3 regions of the Paenibacillus sp. J22FR21 genome follow, and region 1 is predicted to be linked to each of the others. Evidence: riboswitches for the same ligand, from Rfam matches in the RefSeq annotation. Region 1 holds a riboswitch; each other region holds the start of a gene.
What was found. Region 1 has a riboswitch for ZMP and ZTP ahead of AC0YNS_RS19680 (bifunctional 5,10-methylenetetrahydrofolate dehydrogenase/5,10-methenyltetrahydrofolate cyclohydrolase). Riboswitches for the same ligand answer to the same signal wherever they lie in the genome.
Positions count from the first base shown of each region.

Region 2: linked by a shared signal. The riboswitch ahead of AC0YNS_RS25605 (DJ-1/PfpI family protein) and the one ahead of AC0YNS_RS19680 (bifunctional 5,10-methylenetetrahydrofolate dehydrogenase/5,10-methenyltetrahydrofolate cyclohydrolase) in region 1 are both predicted to bind ZMP and ZTP.
Region 3: linked by a shared signal. The riboswitch ahead of rpiB (ribose 5-phosphate isomerase B) and the one ahead of AC0YNS_RS19680 (bifunctional 5,10-methylenetetrahydrofolate dehydrogenase/5,10-methenyltetrahydrofolate cyclohydrolase) in region 1 are both predicted to bind ZMP and ZTP.

Region 1 covers NZ_JBWDNJ010000005.1:264,288-271,076, forward strand. The annotation lists gene AC0YNS_RS19665 (ABC transporter substrate-binding protein) at 1-651, opposite strand, end outside; gene AC0YNS_RS19670 (response regulator) at 750-2,393, opposite strand; gene AC0YNS_RS19675 (sensor histidine kinase) at 2,368-4,251, opposite strand; ZMP/ZTP riboswitch at 4,347-4,432, shown strand; gene AC0YNS_RS19680 (bifunctional 5,10-methylenetetrahydrofolate dehydrogenase/5,10-methenyltetrahydrofolate cyclohydrolase) at 4,528-5,391, shown strand; gene AC0YNS_RS19685 (cyclodeaminase/cyclohydrolase family protein) at 5,394-6,023, shown strand; gene AC0YNS_RS19690 (sensor histidine kinase) at 6,052-6,789, opposite strand, start outside.
Region 2 covers NZ_JBWDNJ010000008.1:138,625-145,413, reverse strand. The annotation lists gene AC0YNS_RS25615 (TetR/AcrR family transcriptional regulator) at 1-297, opposite strand, end outside; gene AC0YNS_RS25610 (SDR family NAD(P)-dependent oxidoreductase) at 391-1,155, opposite strand; gene AC0YNS_RS25605 (DJ-1/PfpI family protein) at 1,420-2,025, opposite strand; ZMP/ZTP riboswitch at 2,075-2,154, opposite strand; gene AC0YNS_RS25600 (DUF2306 domain-containing protein) at 2,337-2,978, opposite strand; gene AC0YNS_RS25595 (ferredoxin reductase family protein) at 3,042-4,328, opposite strand; gene AC0YNS_RS25590 (branched-chain amino acid aminotransferase) at 4,440-5,531, opposite strand; gene AC0YNS_RS25585 (LysR family transcriptional regulator) at 5,670-6,557, shown strand; gene AC0YNS_RS25580 (helix-turn-helix domain-containing protein) at 6,624-6,789, opposite strand, start outside.
Region 3 covers NZ_JBWDNJ010000006.1:156,999-163,787, reverse strand. The annotation lists gene spoIIR (stage II sporulation protein R) at 127-855, shown strand; gene AC0YNS_RS21720 (L-threonylcarbamoyladenylate synthase) at 947-2,113, shown strand; gene AC0YNS_RS21715 (manganese efflux pump MntP) at 2,331-2,891, shown strand; gene AC0YNS_RS21710 (low molecular weight protein arginine phosphatase) at 3,053-3,628, shown strand; ZMP/ZTP riboswitch at 3,768-3,850, shown strand; gene rpiB (ribose 5-phosphate isomerase B) at 3,968-4,435, shown strand; gene AC0YNS_RS21700 (TIGR01440 family protein) at 4,451-5,065, shown strand; gene AC0YNS_RS21695 (serine hydroxymethyltransferase) at 5,103-6,350, shown strand.

The DNA.
Region 1 (6,789 bases):
CCATTTCTCTTTCGCAAATAGGGAGAGCGGTGTAATACCTTTCTCATTGAATGCTTTAACGGCCGTCATCAGCTCATCGTAGGTTGTCGGCACCTTCACGTTATTGGTCTCGAAGAGCTCCTTGTTGTAGAACATCAGCGCCAGCTCATTGCCGGCATACGGGAAGGCGTAGATATGGCCGTCTTCCGTGACGAGCGTATTCATGGCACTCGGCTGCATTTTGTCCTTGAAACCGAATTTGTCGGCATATTGGTCAAGCTCCAGAATGTTGCCTGATTTCTTCATCGTATTGATAATATCAAGACCCGCTTGGAAAATATCCGGCAAATTGCCTGTCGCTGCATACGTTTTGAGCTTCTGTCCATCATCTTGCGCCTGCACGTCAAGCTCCAGCTCCACATTCGGCATTTCCTTCTTCAGCTCAGCGACTGCATAATCGTAAGGCTTCTTCGTATCGTCATCCGCATATTGCGCGTAAATCCGCAGCTTAACCGGCTCTGTATTCTCGGCTGGCGCGTTTGTGCCTTCTTCTGCCGGCTTGTTGTTGCTGCCCGTATTCGTCGCATTCTTGTCTGTGTCGTTATTCGAGCCGCAGGCCGCCAAACTTGTTACCATCACAGCTGAAATAAGCATTAGTGTCCATTTTTTCATCTTTAATACCCTCCCCTAATACTGTGTGCATCCCTTACGTTTCTCATTATAAAATGCCCTTTCACCCCCGATAATGGAAAAAACGATGGCGTTTTGTATTATCCGCGCATCGTTTCATTCCCTTTTATCCGATTCTCGTATTCGCTCGGCGACCAACCGAAGAACTTCTTGAAGCTTTTGCTGAAGTAGCTGCCGTCGCTGTATCCGATACTCTCCGCGATATCCGACAGCTTGCGGTTGCCTGCTCCGAGCAGCTCCTTCGCTTTATTCATCCGAATATGCGTAATGTAATCCGTGACGGTCATCCCGTTCTCTTTCTTAAACACGGCGCGCAAGTAGCTGGCGTTGATGAACACATGCTGGGCAACCTTCTCTACGCCAAGCTCGGCATCGCCGTATTGCTCTTCGATGAAGGTTTTGGCCGCCTGGGCTATAATAGACGACCGTGTCTTCTTGTAACGCCTCGTATAGTGAACGGCCTTGGTGAACAGCTCCTTCATCCACCGCTCGGCTTCGTCTATGGAGGCCAGCTCGCGGATTTCGTGATACGGGAAGAAATGCTCACCGAAGCAATCCTCAATCGGCTGACCCGCTTCGCTGACATAACCGAGACAGACCGATACGAGGCTCATGCAGATTACGTAGGTATAGTCGATCGACAGCTTCTTCTCCCGGATCAGCCGGAACAGCTCGCTTAGCTTAGCCTCAATTCTCACATCATCTTGTGCACGCAGCAGCAGCTGCAGCTCATCGCCAAGCTCCGGCGGATATTGCACGCCTGTTCCTTCCTTCGAGATATGCTGCCCGAAGGCGATGACGCGGTCATTACCCAGCACAAACTTGTTCTGCAGCGCCGTTAGCGCCTCTTCGTAAGAGCAGCGTATGCCGCTAATTCCGCTATAGATTTGGCCAACGCCGATCGTAATCGTGAGTTTCAAATATCGCTTAATCAGCATGCACAGCTTCTCGAACGGCTCCAGCTTCGGAAGCTCCGGCTGCGGCGATTGCGAAGTAACTGCAGCAGCCCCAGCACCGTGCGCCAAGCCATACAGACAGATAATTCGCCCTTCCGGTCCATTGAAGATAACAGGCTTCCCGCCGGAATCCTCCATCGCTTCGGCAAGAATGTTGGTCACGGCATATTTCCATAGCAGCCGTTCGCTGACCTCGCCCCACTTGCGATCAATCTCATCGATCTCGATACAAGCGACCGCATAAGCTTTGGCATCCAGCCGCAGCTGATAGGAGCTGAGCTGCTGCAGAAGCACATCCTCATGTTCGGCTAATTCTCCGCTGACCAGCCGGTTCAGCACGCTCTCCTTCATCAGCTGCAAATTCTTCAGATGCGTCGACTGCTCTTCCCTCTGTTTGCGGTGATGCTCCTGCAGCTTCAGCAGCGTAAGCGTCAGCTCATCCTTGGAGAATGGCTTTAAGATATAGTCCTCGACACCGAGCTTCAGCGCACGCCTCGCATAGTCGAATTCATTATGTCCCGTGATCAGCACGATGCTGATGCCGGGGTAATCTTCCTTCAAACGCTGAGCCAGCTCCAGCCCATCCATGAATGGCATCGTAATATCGACAAGCGCGATATCCGGCGTTATCTTCCGGGCGATTTCGAGCGCTTCAAGCCCGTTCTTCGCTTCACCAATGATTCGATAGCCATATAACTCCCAGTCCAGCACCGTGCGCAAATACTCGCGGAAGATCGACTCATCATCTGCGATCAGTAAATTCAACATGTTTGCCGCCTCCCGTCTCTTCCTGCTGCTCCATTGGCAATCGTACTTGTATCTCTGTTCCCACGCCGGGTTCACTGATCAGCGTCAGTCCATACCCCTCGCCAAAATACAACTTAATCCGGCTGTCCACGCTGCGCATCCCGAACGAGCTCCCCGTATTTCCGGCAGCGGACAACGGCGCGACTGCCGATGTCTTGGCGGTATCCGCGCTTGGCTGCAGCAAGGTCTCCAGGCGGTGCTGCGGAATTCCGACTCCGTCGTCCTTCACGGTGAGCAGCAAATCCTGCCCTTCGATGCCGCCTGTCACGATGAGGTGGCCAAACTCCCCCTTCGTCTTCAGGCCATGATAGATGGCATTCTCCACGAGCGGCTGCAGCGTCAGTTTCAGCACCGTGCAGGAGAGCACTTCCGGCTGCACGTCGATTTGGTAATCAAACACATCGGCATACCGAATTCGCTGAATGGCCAAATAATCGCGCAGTCCCTGCAGCTCATCCTGAAGGGGAATCGCCTCTTTCCCCTGGCTTAAGACGATCCGGTAATAGTCGGCGAGCGATTTGGTTGTGCGCTGCACATCCTTGACCCGCCCGATCTCCGAGAGGGTATAAATGACATCGAGCGTATTGTATAAGAAATGAGGCTTTATTTGAGATTGAATCAGAGCAAGCTCATACTCCCGTTTCTTCTTCTGCTCGAACCGCACATTATCCAGTAACTGATTAATGCGAGTAAGCATCGTATTAAAGCCGGATGCGAGCAGCCCCAGCTCGTCATTCGATTTGACCGGCAGTTGGATGGTAAGATTCCCTTCTTTCACCAGCTTCATATACTTGGTCAGCAGCACGATAGGCCTGGCAATGAGTCGATTCAGAATGCCGGCACCCATCAGCGCGAACAAGAAGCAGAAGAAGCCGATCGTCATAATGAGCGCCGTGATTTTGCGATTATCTGCTGTCAACGCGTTAAACGGCTCCATGGAGATCAGCTTCCAGCCGAACTTCGGCATCTCCGAGCTGATCACAAGCAGCTTGTCCCCTTGGAACCGATCGATTGTCGAGCCGCTGTTCGTCTCATTGATCCACTGCCGCAGCGCCTGATCTTCAACGGGCTTCAGCAGCTGTTCCTTGTCTGTCGAGGAGACGATCGTTCCGGCTTGATCGGTCAGCATGTAGCTGCCGCTCTGGTCCGTACCGATGTTATTGTAAATCGCCGAGAGCGATTGTTCCTTCACATTAAGCACCAACAGACCGAGCTCCTGGCCGGTGTAGATGTTGTTGATTTTCTTACCCACCGTAAGCACCGGCTCATCTGCCCCGAGTGTAAGAAAGTTTCTCTTATCCATCGGAAACCAGATGTTCTGACCAGTCGTTTCCCGAATGCGCTTCAGCATTGCGGTTTGCAGAAGTGTCTCCGGCTGCGGCTCACCCGCGTTCTCAATCGCAGCCGAGGTGCCATAGATCGTGCCATAGGTATCAATGAATGCAGCGCTCTCGACATCCGGGAAGACGAGCAGCGCAAAACTAAGCTGATTGGTAATCAAGGTCGACAGCAGCAGCGAGCGCTCCCGGCTGATTTCCCCTTTGTTATGGTCTTGAATGACGCGGTTTAAGTTAATCGTCAAGATATTCGCGCAGCTCTCCGCATTCGTCATGATCCCATTCATTCGCGTGATGATCAGCGAGGAGTTGTCACTCACGTTACTGATCGTCTTATCGACGATCGCATTCGTATAAATGCTGTTGGACGCAAAACCCAGCACAAGCAGCGGCACAATGATAAGCGGAATATAAATGGCGATGATTTTGTTGCGAATCACTTGATTCCGCAGCCAATTGGGATAGAACCAGTTTATCAGCACAGTTGCTTTGCTCCTTTCGCATGTTCCCAATATCCAGCAACATTATAGCACAGCCCTGTTCAAAGACACCTCTGCATGCTACACTCTAGGAAAATAACGCTGCATGCAACTGGCGAAATCAGTGGAATGAACCACGAGGGAGCATGCGGATCGAAATACACCGTTCGCCTGGGGAGAAGTATTTGCGGCTGGCTATGTCTTGCGACGAGCCTGCCCGCGAATGCTTTTTTTCGTACATGCAGGTCACTCAATTCCAATTTGAGGGAGAAGATCTCTATGGCCATTGTCTTGAAAGCGAAAGAAGCGGCAGAGCTTATGTATTCGGAAATAGCGGCCCGCGTAGAGGAATGGAAGAAGAATGGAAACCAGCCTTCTCTGGCGACACTACTAGTCGAAGGAGATCCTGCTTCAGCTTATTATGCACGCTCCAAGCAGAAGATTGCCGAGAAGCTGGGCATATCGTTTCAGCTCCATACTTTCGGAACCGATGTCTCGGAAGAGGAATTGAAGCGCGTCATCACAGCGCTGAATGCGGATGAAGACATTCACGGCATCATGCTTGAGCTCCCTCTGCCCGCGCATCTATCGGCAGCTGCCATTGAGGCTTGCATTGCCCCTGCCAAGGATATCGACGGTGTTACACCGTCGAATAAGCTGGCGGTTTACACCGGTAGTGATAAAGGGTTGCAGCCCGCAACGCCGCAGGCTTGCATCGGACTTCTTAAGCATTACGGGTACCAGTTAGAAGGACGCAACGTGGCTTTAGTAGGCAGAGGGCAGACGGTCGGGCTGCCGTTGTTCCATCTCCTTCAACGCGAGAATGCTACCGTGACCGTTTGTCATTCCAGGACGCCTGATCTAGGCGCTCATTTGAAGCATGCGGAAATCGCCATCGTTGCGGTTGGCAAGCCGGAGGTGATTACGAAGGACATGGCGCATCCGGGCTTAACGGTCATCGACGCAGGTATTAACGAGCTTGCCGATGGTACGATCACCGGTGATGCAGCTGCAGATCTGGGAGATGCGGCAGCGGCTGTCTCGCCGGTTCCCGGTGGCGTTGGCACCTTAACGACGGCGATCCTGTATCGCAATCTGATGAGAGCTATCGATATCCAGATGTCTCTGAAAGGGGATGCGTAACGATGTCTACTGTAACGTGGGATGATTCCATTCGCCGCTTCCTAGAGAAGGCGGCCAGCTCCGACCCGACGCCGGGCGGCGGAAGCGCAGCCGCACTTGCCGCAGCGCTCGGCACAGCCATGACGGCAATGGCGGCACATCTCTCGCAAGGGGAGAAATACGCGGATGCTCGTCTCGAAATCAATGCGACCTTGAACGAGATGAGCCGACTATCCACTTCATGTGAAGCTATGCTCGCCTCCGACATGGCAGCCTTTGACGGTTATATGCTTGCACTGAAGCTGCCCAAGCAAAGCGAGGCTGAGAAATCGCTTCGTCAAGAGGCGCTCCATGACGCAACCATTGCCGCCATCGAAGCCCCGCTCCGACTGATGGAGGTATGCAGCGCGGCGCTGCAGTCGACGCTAAGCATTGCTTCCTGCACGAATGCGCATGTCATCTCAGACCTGGGAATCGGTGCTGTGCTGCTTGAAGCCGCCGCGCAAGCTGCGCTCTTAACGGTAGAGATCAATTTAGCGGCGCTGAAGGATGAAGGGATTAAGGCTCATTATGCAGCGAAACGGTCCGCCCTTATCGCTGAAATTGAACAACTCAAAAACCGGACATTAGCTGTCGTTCGCGACAGAATCTAATGTCCGGTTCCTGCTTCCCTTTACACCCTCAAGCCGCTCCCTGCACCCTTACGCTGAAGCGCACTCCTTCGGCCGTATTGGCAATGCTATATTCAGCGCCATGAGCATCCAGTACTTTGCTGACAATATAGAGACCAAGTCCGCTGCCGCCGGTTGAGCGGCTGCGTGACTGCTCTGCCCGGTAGAAAGGCTCGAACAATCGAGGCAGCTTCGATTCCTCTACCTGCACACCGGTGTTCAGCACTTCAAGTCTATACCAGGTACAAGGATCACGCTGCTCATTGGCAGCAGGCACCTCTTCCGATAGTCGAACAACGACCCGCTCCGCATCCCCGGAATATTGAACGGCATTCGTAATAATGTTCGATACCGCCTTCGACATGAGCCGCTCATCGGCCGTAATCATCGCTTCCTCCGGCAGCTCAACCTCCAGCTGCATATGTTTGACATCTGCCAAGTAGCTCATACTATTCATCGATTCCCGCACCAATTCAGTTAGATCCACCTTGCGCATCAGCGGACGGAAATCCCGGCTTTCCAGCTTGGACAGCTCCAGAATCTCGTGCACAAGCTTATCCATATCCTGCATGATCGTATACGATTGGCGCAAATATCTGTCCCGATCGCGGTAGGAGCCCACATTAGCAATCATCGCCTCCAATTGACCGCTGACCGCCGTTATCGGCGTCTTGAGTTCATGGGAAATCGTCGCCACGAATTCCCGCCGTTTCGCTTCCTGCTCACGTTCCTGCTCGATATCGCTCTT
Region 2 (6,789 bases), on a different contig from region 1:
GGGGTTATCCTCGCTTGTGCCCTGAATCGTGTAATCGAATATGAAATCGATCGCCTGACTAGGCGTGGAGTTCGGAATGAGGGCACCAAGTCGGTTATTGGTCAATGTTTTGTACCGATCAAAGGCCCTTAGATATAGCATATGTTTATCGCCGAACGTATCATACAAGCTCCTGCGGTGAATGCCCATACGCTCGACAAGATCATTAATCGATGTTTTCTCGTAGCCCTGCTCCCAGAACAGCTTCATTGCCTTCAGCAGTACGACGTCTTCTTCGAATTCTTTCGCTCTAGCCATAAGCATACCCCTTTCCAGTCGATTTTACCATATTGAGAACAATCGGTAAAGAATCCTCTGACAAGGTGTCTTCTACTCCGGCGACTTTTTGACTTATCGATATACCGGTGCACCGAACGGGGATGAGCCGCCGCCACCGTCAACACTGATTTCGGCGCCTTGCACGTACGAAGCATCATCCGAAGCCAGGAACAAAGCAACGTTTGCGATTTCTTCCGGTTCACCCAAACGGTTTAGCGGAACCGATCGTGTGAGTTTGGCTTCCATTTGCGCAAGCCCTTCCGGCTGACCCCAGATCGGAGTGCGTGTAGGACCTGGAGCGACTGTATTTACGCGAATGCCGCGCGGCGACAGCTCGGATACGAACACTCTAGCCATGCTGGCAACTGCAGCTTTGCTCGCCGCATAAGCCGCCCATCCCGGGCTTCCTGCATTGGCAAGCACTGAACCATTCAAGATCACCGAAGCACCTTCCTTCAGGTGAGGCAATGCAGCTTGCACCGTGAAGAATACGCCTGTCACGTTCACGTTCATAACCTCTTGGAATAAGGCTAGTTCCGTTCCACCCAGTGGAGTATGACCACCAATGCCGGCATTAGCGAATACGACGTCCAGTCGGCCGAATTTCTCGACTGCTGCAGCTGTTGCTTTCTCCAAGCTCTGCGGATCGGTCGTTTCGGCTTGAATGCCGAAGCTATTCGCCGTGCCCAGCTCCTCCACTGCTGCGTCGAGTTTAGCTTGATTACGACCTGTGATGACGACTCTAGCTCCTTCGGCTACAAACAATTTCGCAGTCGCAAACCCGATCCCGCTGTTACCACCTGTGATGAATGCTACTTTACCGTTTAATTTACCCATTATGAATCGCTCCTTTGTCATGTGCTTTATTATGCTTCCTTTTTCGAGAATGATCGTTCTCGAAAAGGTTAAAAAAAATTGTACTGCAGCCACACTCCATTTACCTTTCGGGAATGATCGTTCTAGTATTCCCAATAAAAAAGGAATGCATCTCATGGCTCGATTGCTTCCTTCTTGCTTACGAGATCATCTTAGCATATTGAGAACGATCAGTAAAGAATTATTTTAAGAACTAGCCCACTGCTGTGGACTAGTGCAATTTCTTTAGGAACGTGACCAATCATATTCCATCAAGCTCGCTGCCAGAAGCGCGCGCTCCTCGCCCAGCAGTTTACCGATCACATAAAGGGACGCATCGATCCCTGCTGAAACGCCGGCTGACAGAATAATCTTCCCATTGTCCACGTAACGCGCTTCTTCGTGAATAACAGCCGATTCCGGTGCTATTGCTCGAAGCTCATGCATCGCCAGCCGGTTCGTAGCTAGCTTCAACCCATCTGCCAGCTGTGCTTTCACAACAAGAAGCGCACCTGTGCAAACGGACAGCACCAGCTCGGCTTCTCCCGCAATCTTACGGATCCAATCCGTCATGACCGTATTGTGCATTTCGGTTCTGGTGCCCGGGCCTCCGGGGATGACGAGAATGTCCGGCTTCGGACAGTTCCGAAAGTTGTAAGCCGGGTTAATGCTCAGGTTGCCAAGCGCTTGAATCGGGCCATCGTGTTCCGCCACGGTGAACACGTTCAAATCTCGGCCATAGTTACTTCCGGATAGGAAAGCTTCGAATGGCCCTGCAAAATCCAACACTTCCACGCGATCAAAGATCAGAATCGCTACATTCCTTGCCTGCCGCACCTGCTCCTGCTCCATTTCATCATCTCCCATGAAATAATAAAAAGTGCTCAGTCCAAAAGACCAAGCACTTCGCCCAGGCGTACGGCATATGAAATATGTGCTCCCTCGTGGTACTCCACGTTTACGCCAGTCACACACACCGAATACTACCTTTATTTTAGTCCGAATATTCTCGCAAATCAATCGTGAAAGTTCTGGCTATTCACTGGGAGCCCGCCTCGCATCTGCATAGTTCGCCCCAGACCGGCTCGGGAAATACAAATGTTGCAGAAAAGAGCCCCGTGAATCCTCAGCCACTGCTCCGACCATCTATATGATGACTGGATCTACATTCCCTTGCTCCTTCGCCCATATACGACCCGAATGACGAACTCGGCTGCAAGCAGCAGGAACAGAATCGCCCCATAAACGCCGATGGTGTAGCTGTGCGTGTAAGATACGCCGAATCCTTGGTGAACCACGTACGTAATCGCATGGATGCACAGATTCGTATAACAGAACGCGTAGCTTCTGACCATCCAATTCCGGTGGGCGATGCGCTGTTTTCGTCTTACTTTCACGATCGCAATCACCGTCATGGCCGTCCACAGCATGCTCAGCAGGTTAAACGGAACGCTGTTCAGCTTGCCACCGGTCGCATAAGGTGCCATGTAGCCGGAAGTTAGCACCACAACAAGGATCACGCCAAAATAAACATACCCGATCGCTCGGTGGGCGCGCCGGTATTGGGTTTGAACCTTCGAGGCAAAATTAACCGCTCCCGCAACCATCGCGATGCTCGCGCAAACCACATGAACATACATCACATTAAGCCAAACCGGCTTGTTTAAAGAGTGCTTTAAGTTGATTTTGTGACTAAGAAAACGATCCGCCTGGGGATCTACGAAGAAATTGATGGTGATCACATATACGATAAAGCCGATCGCAATCGTCAGCATGCACAGATAGAGAATTTTGGATTTCTGCATAGCTAAGTTGTACCTCGTTTCAACATTAGAGCTCTGCCGCGGACCTTCGCACACGCACAGCGCTCATCGGAACCGGAATTGTTCATAGTGAATCGAACCCGTGGGAACGCCGCTACGCCGAAATTCCAGCTGGAACGCCGCAAGCATCGGAGCCGGTCCGCACATATAGATCTGTTTTGCCGCCACAGCCATCTTACCCTGCATCGTGCTGACTACACGCTCGGCAGTGAGTCGCCCCTGTTCCGCAGAATAGTGGACATGCACCTTGAGGTTATCGTGCCGCCGCTCGGCTGCACGTATCTCGTTCAGAAACAGCGCTTCCTCTTTCGTTCGCACCGTGTAGAAGAAATCAACATGATGGGGAAGACGCTCCGGCATATCTCGAATCCAGCTAAGGAATGGCGTCACGCCAATACCGCCGGCGATCCATATTTGATTCGTATCGCCTTTGCGGTAATCCATAGTGCCATAACCGCCTTCAACAACGGCTCGCGCGCCTGATTTCAAGTTTCGGTTCAGGTAATCGGTATAATCACCGGCGGATCGAATCGTCAGCCTGAGGCCGGACTCCTTGGGTGAGCTGCTGATGGTGAAGGGATGCCACTCGGACAGCACCCTGTCTCCTTTGAACCGGATAAACAGAAACTGCCCTGCTTCAAATCGCAGCTGTTTCTTCTCCGGAAAGAGCGTCACCTCGACTGCTCCTGCGCTCAACTGCCGTACTTCGCTCACTTTATAAGCCGCTCTTCGCCTTACGAATCTCGCTATGAGCTCCGTATATAAATAGGAGGTTATCCCGACAACGATCGCAATCATCAAGAGTGTAAACGGCACGGTAGTCGTTCGAACGAGCGGATCAACCAGCAGCGAATGCGCCGTGCCGATAATGAAGAAGAGCCCGATAAACCGATGCGTGATTCGCCAGCCTCGGTAGCCTATTCGCACAATCCGCCGAACCACCGGTATCCTCGGTGCCAGTGAAAGGAGAATGAGAAGGACAAAACCTCCAAATGCAATATAACCGGGAGCTCGTCCGGGCGGGATCTCATTAGGATTAAGCGGCATCACAAGCAAATGAAGAAAGAGCAGCAGGAACACAAATATACCCGCGTTTCGATGGACGACATACAGCTTATCCAAGCCGCCAAATAATCGTTCCAATACCCGGAATCTCGTTGCGAGCAATAAAGTGAAGGCCATCATCATCATCATTGTAGAGCCAATTACTTCGCCTAGATAACGCTGGGAAAACGCAGGCTGTTGGCTATTATCCATAGGTGGAAAAGCAATCCACACGGCGGCATTAACAAGCGGTAGCAAGAAGATTAGAAAATGGCGAGGCTGCAGCATGCACGTGCTCCTTTTCTCGAGTGAAATCCTTGTCTACTTCTGATTCTACCATAGACCTCACTCGAAAAATCTCACAGTACGATGAATATCTGCCGCGCCCCGCCACAATTATTACTTCTCGCTGAATTCGACTTTCTTCACCCAACCGAACGGATCAGCAACGGCACCGGTTTGGATGCCTGTCAGCGTGTCATAGATGGATTTCGAGAGCTGCCCGGTCACGCCTTCGCTGATCACGAGCTTCTCTCCGTTCCAGTTCATCTCTCCAATAGGCGAAATAACCGCAGCTGTTCCGGTTCCGAAAGCCTCCTCCAGCGTGCCGTTACGACCCGCTTCATAAAGCTCCTCAATGGACAGCACTCTCTCTTCAACAGGAATGTCCCAGTGCTTCAGGAGTTGGATGACCGAATTCCGTGTAATACCCGCCAAGATGCTGCCGTTCAGTGCAGGCGTTATAACCGTTCCATTGATCTTGAAGAATACATTCATGCTGCCGACTTCTTCAATATATTTGTGCTGCGTGCCATCGAGCCAAAGTACCTGCGTATAGCCTTGCTCCTTAGCGGCTTGCTGCGATTTCAAGGCTGCGGCATAGTTGCCTGCGGTCTTCGCTTCACCTACGCCGCCCACAACTGCGCGAACATACTGGGATTCCACGTGGATTTTGACCGGATTAATGCCCTCGGGATAGTAGGCACCGACAGGCGACATGATAATGATAAATTGGTAATTCTCAGATGGAGACACGCCAAGCGTCGCTTGCGTAGCAATGACGAACGGTCGAATATAGAGCGATGTGCCTGCAAGCTCCGGAATCCAGTCTTGATCGACTGCAATGAGCTGCTCCAGAGCATCAATCGCCACATCAATATCCAGCTCAGGTACACTCATGCGATCATTGGAGCGGTTCATACGGGCAAAATTATCGCGCGGACGGAACAGTTGAATGCCGCCGTCTTCGGTCTTGTAGGCTTTCAAGCCTTCGAAGATAGTTTGTCCATAATGGAACACTTTCGCGGCCGGATCGAGTACGATCGGCTGGTAGGGCGTGATGCGCGGGTTATGCCAGTCTTGCTCGACACTATAATCCATTACAAACATGTGATCCGTAAAATAAATCCCGAAACCAAGCTGATCCTGCGCTGGCTTGGTCTTCTTGTTCTGACTGCGTTCAATCGAAACGGCTTTATTGGCTGTTGTCATGGTTTATTCACTACTCCCTTACTTTCATGATTGGTGATTGCATAATACAACTTGTTGAGGTATATATAAAATATCTATTATGTTCACTATCCATACCTTTAGAGTATGTAAATAGATCTTCAAATTGGGGATGCTTACATGGATTTTCGACAGCTAAAATACTTCTTGGCCATCGCGCACGAGAAGCAAATTACACGAGCGGCGAAGCTGCTGCATATGGAACAACCGCCCCTCAGCCGTCAGCTTATGCTGATGGAAGAAGAGCTCGGTGCGCAACTGTTCGAGCGGAGCCGAACCCAGCTCACGTTAACCGCTGCTGGGCGGCTGCTCAAGGATCGGGCGGAGTCGTTGCTGCTGCAATTAGACGAGACGATGAAGGAAGTCAAGGAGCTCGAGCTTGGCGTACGCGGTACGCTCTCGCTCGGCGCGGTTGTTTCCTGCGTCTCCATTCTCCCTCGCCCGATTCAGCAATTACGAGAGAAATACCCGCAGGTTACGTTTAAGATTTCCGAGGGCGATCATTATCTGCTCGGCGAAATGCTGGAGCGGCGCTCGATTGAGCTCGTCATATCCCGATTGCCCTTTGAGGCACATCTGCTTCCGAATAAATTGGATATGCTCCCGCTCCCTTCCGATCCCTATGTTGCCTTGATGCCTGCCGCGTGGGCTTCTCCTGGAAGAGGGAACGATATCAGCATTGAAGAGCTCGCCCAATATCCGCTGCTCACGTTAAAGACCGATAAAACGATCAAAATGCACGAACAGGTTGTCAACGAGTTCCGTCGTCACGGCTTCGAACCGAATATCATCTGCGAATGCTCCAGCGTCGCCATTATTATGTCCCTAATTGCCGCAGGAATCGGCGCAACGGTGTTTCCGAAATCGGTTATTTCCTCGTTTCCCTCCGGGGACGTCATCACGCTCAGTATACGCGACGCCGATTTCCAATCCGAGGTCGGAATTCTATGGCTGAAGGATCAGCTGCTGTCCAAGCGGGCGCAGCATTTTATTGAGTGCTTTCAATAACCTAGCGAGCAAACAAATGAAAGGCCGATATCGCTCCGTTCGAAGGAGAATACCGGCCTTTTCTTATTATTCAAGCTCCTCTTCACGCTCTTCTGTTCCACTGCTGTGAATGACCGGAATCATCCACTGATAGCGCTGACGCTCGTGAAGTTGATGACGCTCCAGATTAGGTCCATCCGGCTCGAAGCCGAACGATTGCAGAACGAGCATCAAGCTGAAGCAGGCGTAAGGA
Region 3 (6,789 bases), on a different contig from region 1:
TACTCTACGAAACTTTTTAAGAGGATTGATAGGTTTAGAGAGCCGCCGCGAGGGACATAATGGGGATATGATCGTTCCGGAACGCAAGCCGATGCACCGACGGGTGCCACAAAGGAGCTTGTCGTTATGATTCGCACTTATTCCCGTTTTCCTTATCGTCCGATTTATGGGTATGTCCTTCTTATCGCCGCAGTATTGCTTATGAGCTGGGAAAGTCAACGTGCCGATGCGGCGATTGCCGGCGGCGGCATTCCGTCTGAATCTATTCGTCTACGTATTCTAGCGAATTCCGACAGCGCGTCCGATCAAGCGGTAAAACGTGAGGTTCGTGATGCCATCGTAGCGGAAATGAACAACTGGGTGGCTGGTCCGCAAACAATCGAGGAAGCGCGTGCCACAATCCGCAATCATATGAGCGACATCGAAGGCATTATTTCGGCCGAACTCAGCTCGCGCGGTTTTCACTATGGATTCCAAGCGGAACTCGGCCAAGTGCCGTTTCCAACTAAAATATATGGCACGCAAGTGTACCCTGCCGGTAACTACGAAGCGCTTCGCATCACGCTCGGTGCTGGTGCCGGACAAAACTGGTGGTGCGTACTGTTCCCGCCGCTCTGCTTCGTGGATGCTGTGAGTGGGGAAGCGTCAACTCCGGCGGTAGCTGCAACAGCAAGTGTAAGTGCCAAAGCAGACAACGATGCAAAAGTAACCTCAGTCGCGGCAGATGCTCCTGCCCAAGATAAAGCTTCCGATCAAGATGTTCAAGCAGGTGAAGCGAAGCAGCCGGAAGTGAAGTTTTTTCTGTGGGAAATCATCAAGTCGATCTTGAGCTTCTTCCGCAGCCTCTTTAGCTAACAATTAATAAAGCTCAATCGCGCACCTCGCGATTGGGCTTTTATTGTATGGGAGAGGGCTGTTTGGATGGCGCTTGGCGGCGTATGGTATAATGGGGCAAAACAAAGCAGAAGCTGGGGATACGACATTGACCATCCATCTACGAAAAACATTACTCTGGGAAGTGGACAGCCACCACCCGCGTGACGGTGAACTTAACGAGGCTGCAGCTTTGCTGCGAGAAGGCGGGACCGTTGCTTTTCCGACTGAAACGGTCTACGGGCTAGGGGCGGATGCGAGGAGTACGGCAGCGGTTGAACGGATTTTTGAGGCAAAAGGGCGCCCCTCCGACAATCCGCTAATCGTTCATATCTCGGATCGCAAGCAGCTGGAGGAGCTGACACTTCCGCTGGAAGGAGAATCGTCCATGCTCGCTGAGCGGCTCATGGATCGTTTCTGGCCGGGGCCGCTGACGATTGTGCTGCCGGTGAAGCCTGGGGCTGTTTCGCCACGGGTTACAGCCGGACTTGCTACCGTTGCGGTGCGGATGCCTGCTCATCCTGTGGCGCTGCAGCTTATTGCTGCTTCGGGTTGTCCGCTGGCGGCACCAAGCGCGAATCGCTCCGGCCGTCCGAGTCCGACACTGGCCTCCCATGTGCGAGATGACCTGAGCGGCCTGATCGACGGTATTGTCGACGGCGGCGCTGCAGGTGTAGGCCTTGAATCGACCGTCGTCGAGGTTGACGGCGATCTTGTGCGGATCTTGCGCCCCGGCGGCGTGACGGCCGAAGCACTGCGCGAGGTTGCGGCGCAGGTCGATTTCGACGCGGTTGCCGCGCCGGGCGCCGGCATGGAGGCAGCCGCTGCTGCGCCATCAGCGGCGGAAGCTCGCGCTGCGGAAGCGCAGGCGCCGCGCTCGCCCGGCATGAAATATGCGCATTACGCCCCGCAGGGGCTGATGCACTTGGTCAAAGGCGACGCTGACGCCGTCTCCGCCTATATTCAGGCGGAGGCCAGCGCAGCGAAAGCGCGCGGCGAGCGCACAGGCGTGCTCGCCTTCGCCGAGCATGCTGCTCGGTACGACGCCGACTGCGTGCTCGTCGTCGGCAGCCTGGCGCAGCTGGAAACGGCTGCGCACGGCCTCTATAATGCGCTGCGCGAGTTCGACAATCGCGGCGTACAGCGCATTTGGGCCGAGACCTGCTCGGAGCAGGGGATCGGCCATGCGCTCATGAACCGCTTATCCAAAGCGGCCGGCCACGCGGTGGTCCACGTCTAGCGACGGCGCTTGCCGTGCTCCAGCTACGCGGTTGCTCTCACCGCGCCGGGCCTAGCGAATCCGCGCGCACCAAGCGCCACCGGTCCAGCCTTAACCGCATCACCCCGCCGCAGCCCGTGCCACCGGCCCTTTCGCGCGCCTAGCGCCTCCCCAAGGTCATCTTTCCAATCTTGTCCGCATATGCTTGTGGAGAGGTTGCGGACAAGGAGAGGATGAAATGGTTGAGGCGGGCATGCATGCCGGACAATTGCTGACGCTGCTGATCATTGCTGTGGCACTAGGGATGGATGCTTTTTCGCTGGGTATCGGCATTGGGCTCAAAGGCATTCGGCTGCAGGATATAGCAAAGCTTAGCGCGATCATTGCGCTTTTTCACATGATCATGCCGCTCATGGGCATTTTCACGGGTAAATATGTAAGTACGCTGCTTGGCGGCGTTGCGACGACTGCGGCAGGTGCGCTGCTGCTGCTGCTCGGCGGCCATATGATCTACAGCTCGCTGCGCGGCGACGCCGTAGAGTCGATCGACTATCGCAGTTCATGGGGGATGCTGCTGTTCGCGTTAGGCGTGAGCGTGGATTCCTTTTCCGTCGGCATCTCTCTTGGCATGTTCGATACGGACATGCTGCTGACCGTACTGCTGTTCGGCGTTGCCGGAGGGATGATGTCCGTATTTGGACTGCTGCTCGGTCGTAAGGTGGGGACAAGTCTCGGCGGGTACGGGGAAGCGTGCGGCGGCGTCATCTTATTTACATTCGGCTTGCTGTTCCTGTTCTGACCTTCCGGCACACGCACGCTTACGAATCATACAGCGATTCGTTAGCGCGAAACGAAATACGGCATAGCAATCTTGCGTCAGCATCATTTTCTTCACCAATTCACCAATTCACCAGTTCACCATATCCCAAACCACACCTACGAAGAGGAGCGAAATCAATCGTGAAACGGATTCTATTCGTGTGCACCGGCAATACTTGCCGTTCACCAATGGCTGAAGCGCTGCTTCGGGCGATGTCCCAGCAAAGGGGCATGCAGCTCGATATTCGTTCCGCAGGCGTGTCCACGATCGATGGACTGCCTGTTTCCAATCATGCACGGACAGCGCTGTCCAATCGTGATATCGCGCACAACGGCACCTCAAAAGCGCTCGAAGGCGGCTCGATTGCGTGGGCTGATCTTATATTGACGATGACTGCCAGCCATAAGAGGCAGCTGCTGCAGCATTTTCCGGCTGCGGTGGACAAGACGCATACGCTGCTCGAGTTCGTGAATACGGACCCCAAGGTGCTCTCGGACATCGCCGAACTGGAAGGGCTCTATTCGACCTGGCAGATCAAGCAAGCGCTGGGCCAGCCGCTGACTCCGCAGGAGCGGTCCAAGCTCTTAGAGCTGGAGCGGCAAATTCCCAGCTTCGATGTGGAAGATCCTTTCGGCGGATCGCTGGCCATGTATGAGCAGAGTGCGACCCAAATCGAAGCGGCGCTGGGCCGTCTCCTGGACCGACTGAAGGGATAAGTTTGATATTATTTCTGTAAATTTCCCTCTCTTTTCTTTGCGCCACAGAGAGTGCTTCCAAAGGATGGCAGATGCCGTTTCTTGCCGGCAACGATTGATTTTGAGGCCGAAATCCGTTATGATAAAAGCAACTAAAGACGGTTTCCGATGTAACTGGCGACGAAAGTGGGTTAAACCACGGTGGAGCATCGGATCATACGGCCGGTCGCCTGGGCAAAGAGCAGCGTGCATTATGCATGCTTGCTCTTTTTTCGTCTTTTTCGGCGAAATCAGGTATACTAATGCCATTGTGAATCGACAATTTCCGCCATGTGCGGTTCTATTGGGAGGAAAATGGATATGAAAATCGCCATCGGCGCAGACCACGCGGGCTACCGCTTGAAAGATGAGCTAGTTCCGTTTATCAAATCGCTTGGTCACGAGATTGAGGACGTTGGCTGCGATTGCGACCAGTCCGTAGACTACCCGGATTATGCTCTTCCTGTTGCGGAGCTTGTTGCACAAGGCAAGGCAGAGCGCGGCATTCTCATCTGCGGCACTGGAATCGGCATGTCCATCGCGGCTAACAAAGTCAAAGGCATTCGCTGCGCGCTCGTGCACGATATGTTCTCGGCCAAAGCAACCCGCGAGCACAACGATACCAATGTACTGGCCATGGGTGAGCGCGTTATTGGTCCCGGCGTGGCCCAAGAGATTATCCGGATTTGGCTCGAGACCCCGTTCTCTAGTGGCGAGCGTCATATCGGCCGTGTGAACAAAGTAATGAAGCTTGAAGCAGACTTCGCCGATGCGGCGAAATCTGAGTAAGGGGCGTACCCGGCGATGAGCGACCAAGACCACGGAATAAACAGCATGGATTCGGCAAAGCTGACCAAGGATGTAGAAACCATAGTCCGCGAGCTTGCAGCCGCGTCCGGCATTCGCCAAGGACAGCTGCTCGTAATCGGCGTGTCTACCAGCGAGGTGCTCGGACAGCGGATCGGTACATCAGGCACGATAGAAACGGCAGCTGCGATCTATGCGGGGGTCGAGAAGGTGCGTCAAGACTTGCAGTTTTATCCGGTTTATCAGTGCTGCGAACATCTCAACAGGGCCCTTGTCATGGAACGGGAAGCTGCCGAGCGGTATGGCTTAGATCTCGTTTCGGCAATCCCTGTGCGCAAAGCCGGCGGTTCGATGGCAGCCTACGCGTTCCAAACGCTGCAGGATGCCGTGCTGACCGAGACGGTTCAGGCACATGCGGGCATCGATATCGGCGACACCTTCATCGGCATGCACTTGAAGCGTGTTGCGGTACCGGTGCGACCAACGATTCGAGCAATCGGATCCGCGCATTTAACGATGGCTTACACCCGTCCGAAGCTAATTGGCGGGGAACGTGCGGTTTACACGCGAGAAGCGGCTGGCCCGGCAACATCTGCTGGCACTTGCGACTAACGAATATACTTATTTATCTTGAGGAGGACTCATCAACATGGAAAACCTACGTAAACAAGATCCGGAAATCCTGAAAGCCCTAGGCCTGGAACTTCAGCGCCAACGCGACAACATCGAGCTTATCGCATCCGAGAACATCGTTTCCGAAGCGGTATTGGAAGCAATGGGCACTGTGCTGACGAACAAATACGCAGAAGGCTACCCGGGCAAACGTTACTACGGCGGCTGTGAGCATGTCGATATCGCGGAAGATATCGCACGCAACCGTGCCAAAGAATTGTTCGGTGCCGAGCACGCGAACGTTCAGCCTCACTCCGGTGCACAAGCGAACATGGCTGTTTACCTGGCAGCTCTAAACCCGGGCGACACGGTTCTTGGTATGAACCTGGCGCATGGCGGTCACTTGACGCACGGCAGCCCGGTTAATGCATCCGGTCTTCTGTACAACTTCGTGGCCTACGGCGTTAACGAAGAAACATTTACAATCGACTATGCAGAAGTGCGCAAGCTGGCGTTCAAACACCGTCCGCGCATGATCGTTGCAGGCGCATCGGCTTACCCGCGCATCATCGATTTTGAAGAAATGGGCCGTATTGCTAACGACGTAGGCGCATTGCTCTTCGTTGACATGGCGCACATCGCAGGTCTGGTAGCTGCTGGCTTGCACCCAAGCCCGGTTCCACATGCACACTTTGTAACAACAACTACGCACAAAACGCTTCGCGGACCTCGCGGCGGTATGATCCTTTGCCGCAAAGCATGGGCGCAAGCGATCGATAAAGCAGTATTCCCGGGTTCCCAAGGCGGACCTCTGATGCACATTATCGCGGCAAAAGCAGTAGCTTTCGGCGAAGCGCTTCAGCCTTCGTTCAAAGAATACGGCAAGAACGTTGTCGACAACGCAAAAGCGCTTGCTGACGCTCTTATTGAGAAAGGCATCAACATCGTTTCCGGCGGTACCGACAACCACTTGATGCTGATCGACCTTCGCAACCTGAACATCACAGGTAAAGATGCGGAGCACGTTCTGGATTCCGTTCAAATCACAGTCAACAAAAACGCGATTCCGTTCGATCCAACGAGCCCGTTCATCACAAGCGGTATCCGTATCGGTACGCCTGCAGCGACATCGCGCGGCATGGGCGTAGACGCAATGGCTACAATCGCAGAAGTCATCGCCATGACGCTCAAGAATCCGAAGGACGAGTCCGTTCTGGAGAAAGCACGCGGTATGGTAAGCGACCTCGTGTCGCAATACCCGCTTTACCCGGGCATGACTTACTAATATCGACTTGGCAAAATCACAAAAAGGTGGCAAAGGGTTCATCCCTATGCCACCTTTTTGTGCGTTCCGTGGGGTTCAGTCCTGTGCCGCCTTTTTGCGTTCAGCACCATGCATGCCGCGGAGCCGGAATCATTAGTCAGGTGAGAGGGGAGCGCTGCTGCACTCCTGCCACCGCACGTTCAACTCTAACGAACCGTAGAGGTCTTATTTCGCCGTTTTCCCCCGATTTAAAATTCTAACGAACCGCACAGGTCTTATATCACCTCAATCATGCTCGATACCGCCATTTCCGACGAAATAAGCCCCCTGTGGTTCGTTAGAATTTTAGAAGACCCTATTTCCGCAAAATAAGACCTGTACGGTTCGTTAGCGAGAGTGAAATTGAGAGTGGGAGTGGAGGTGAGGTGAGGTGAGGGTACGAGTGAGTAACCACAGCAAC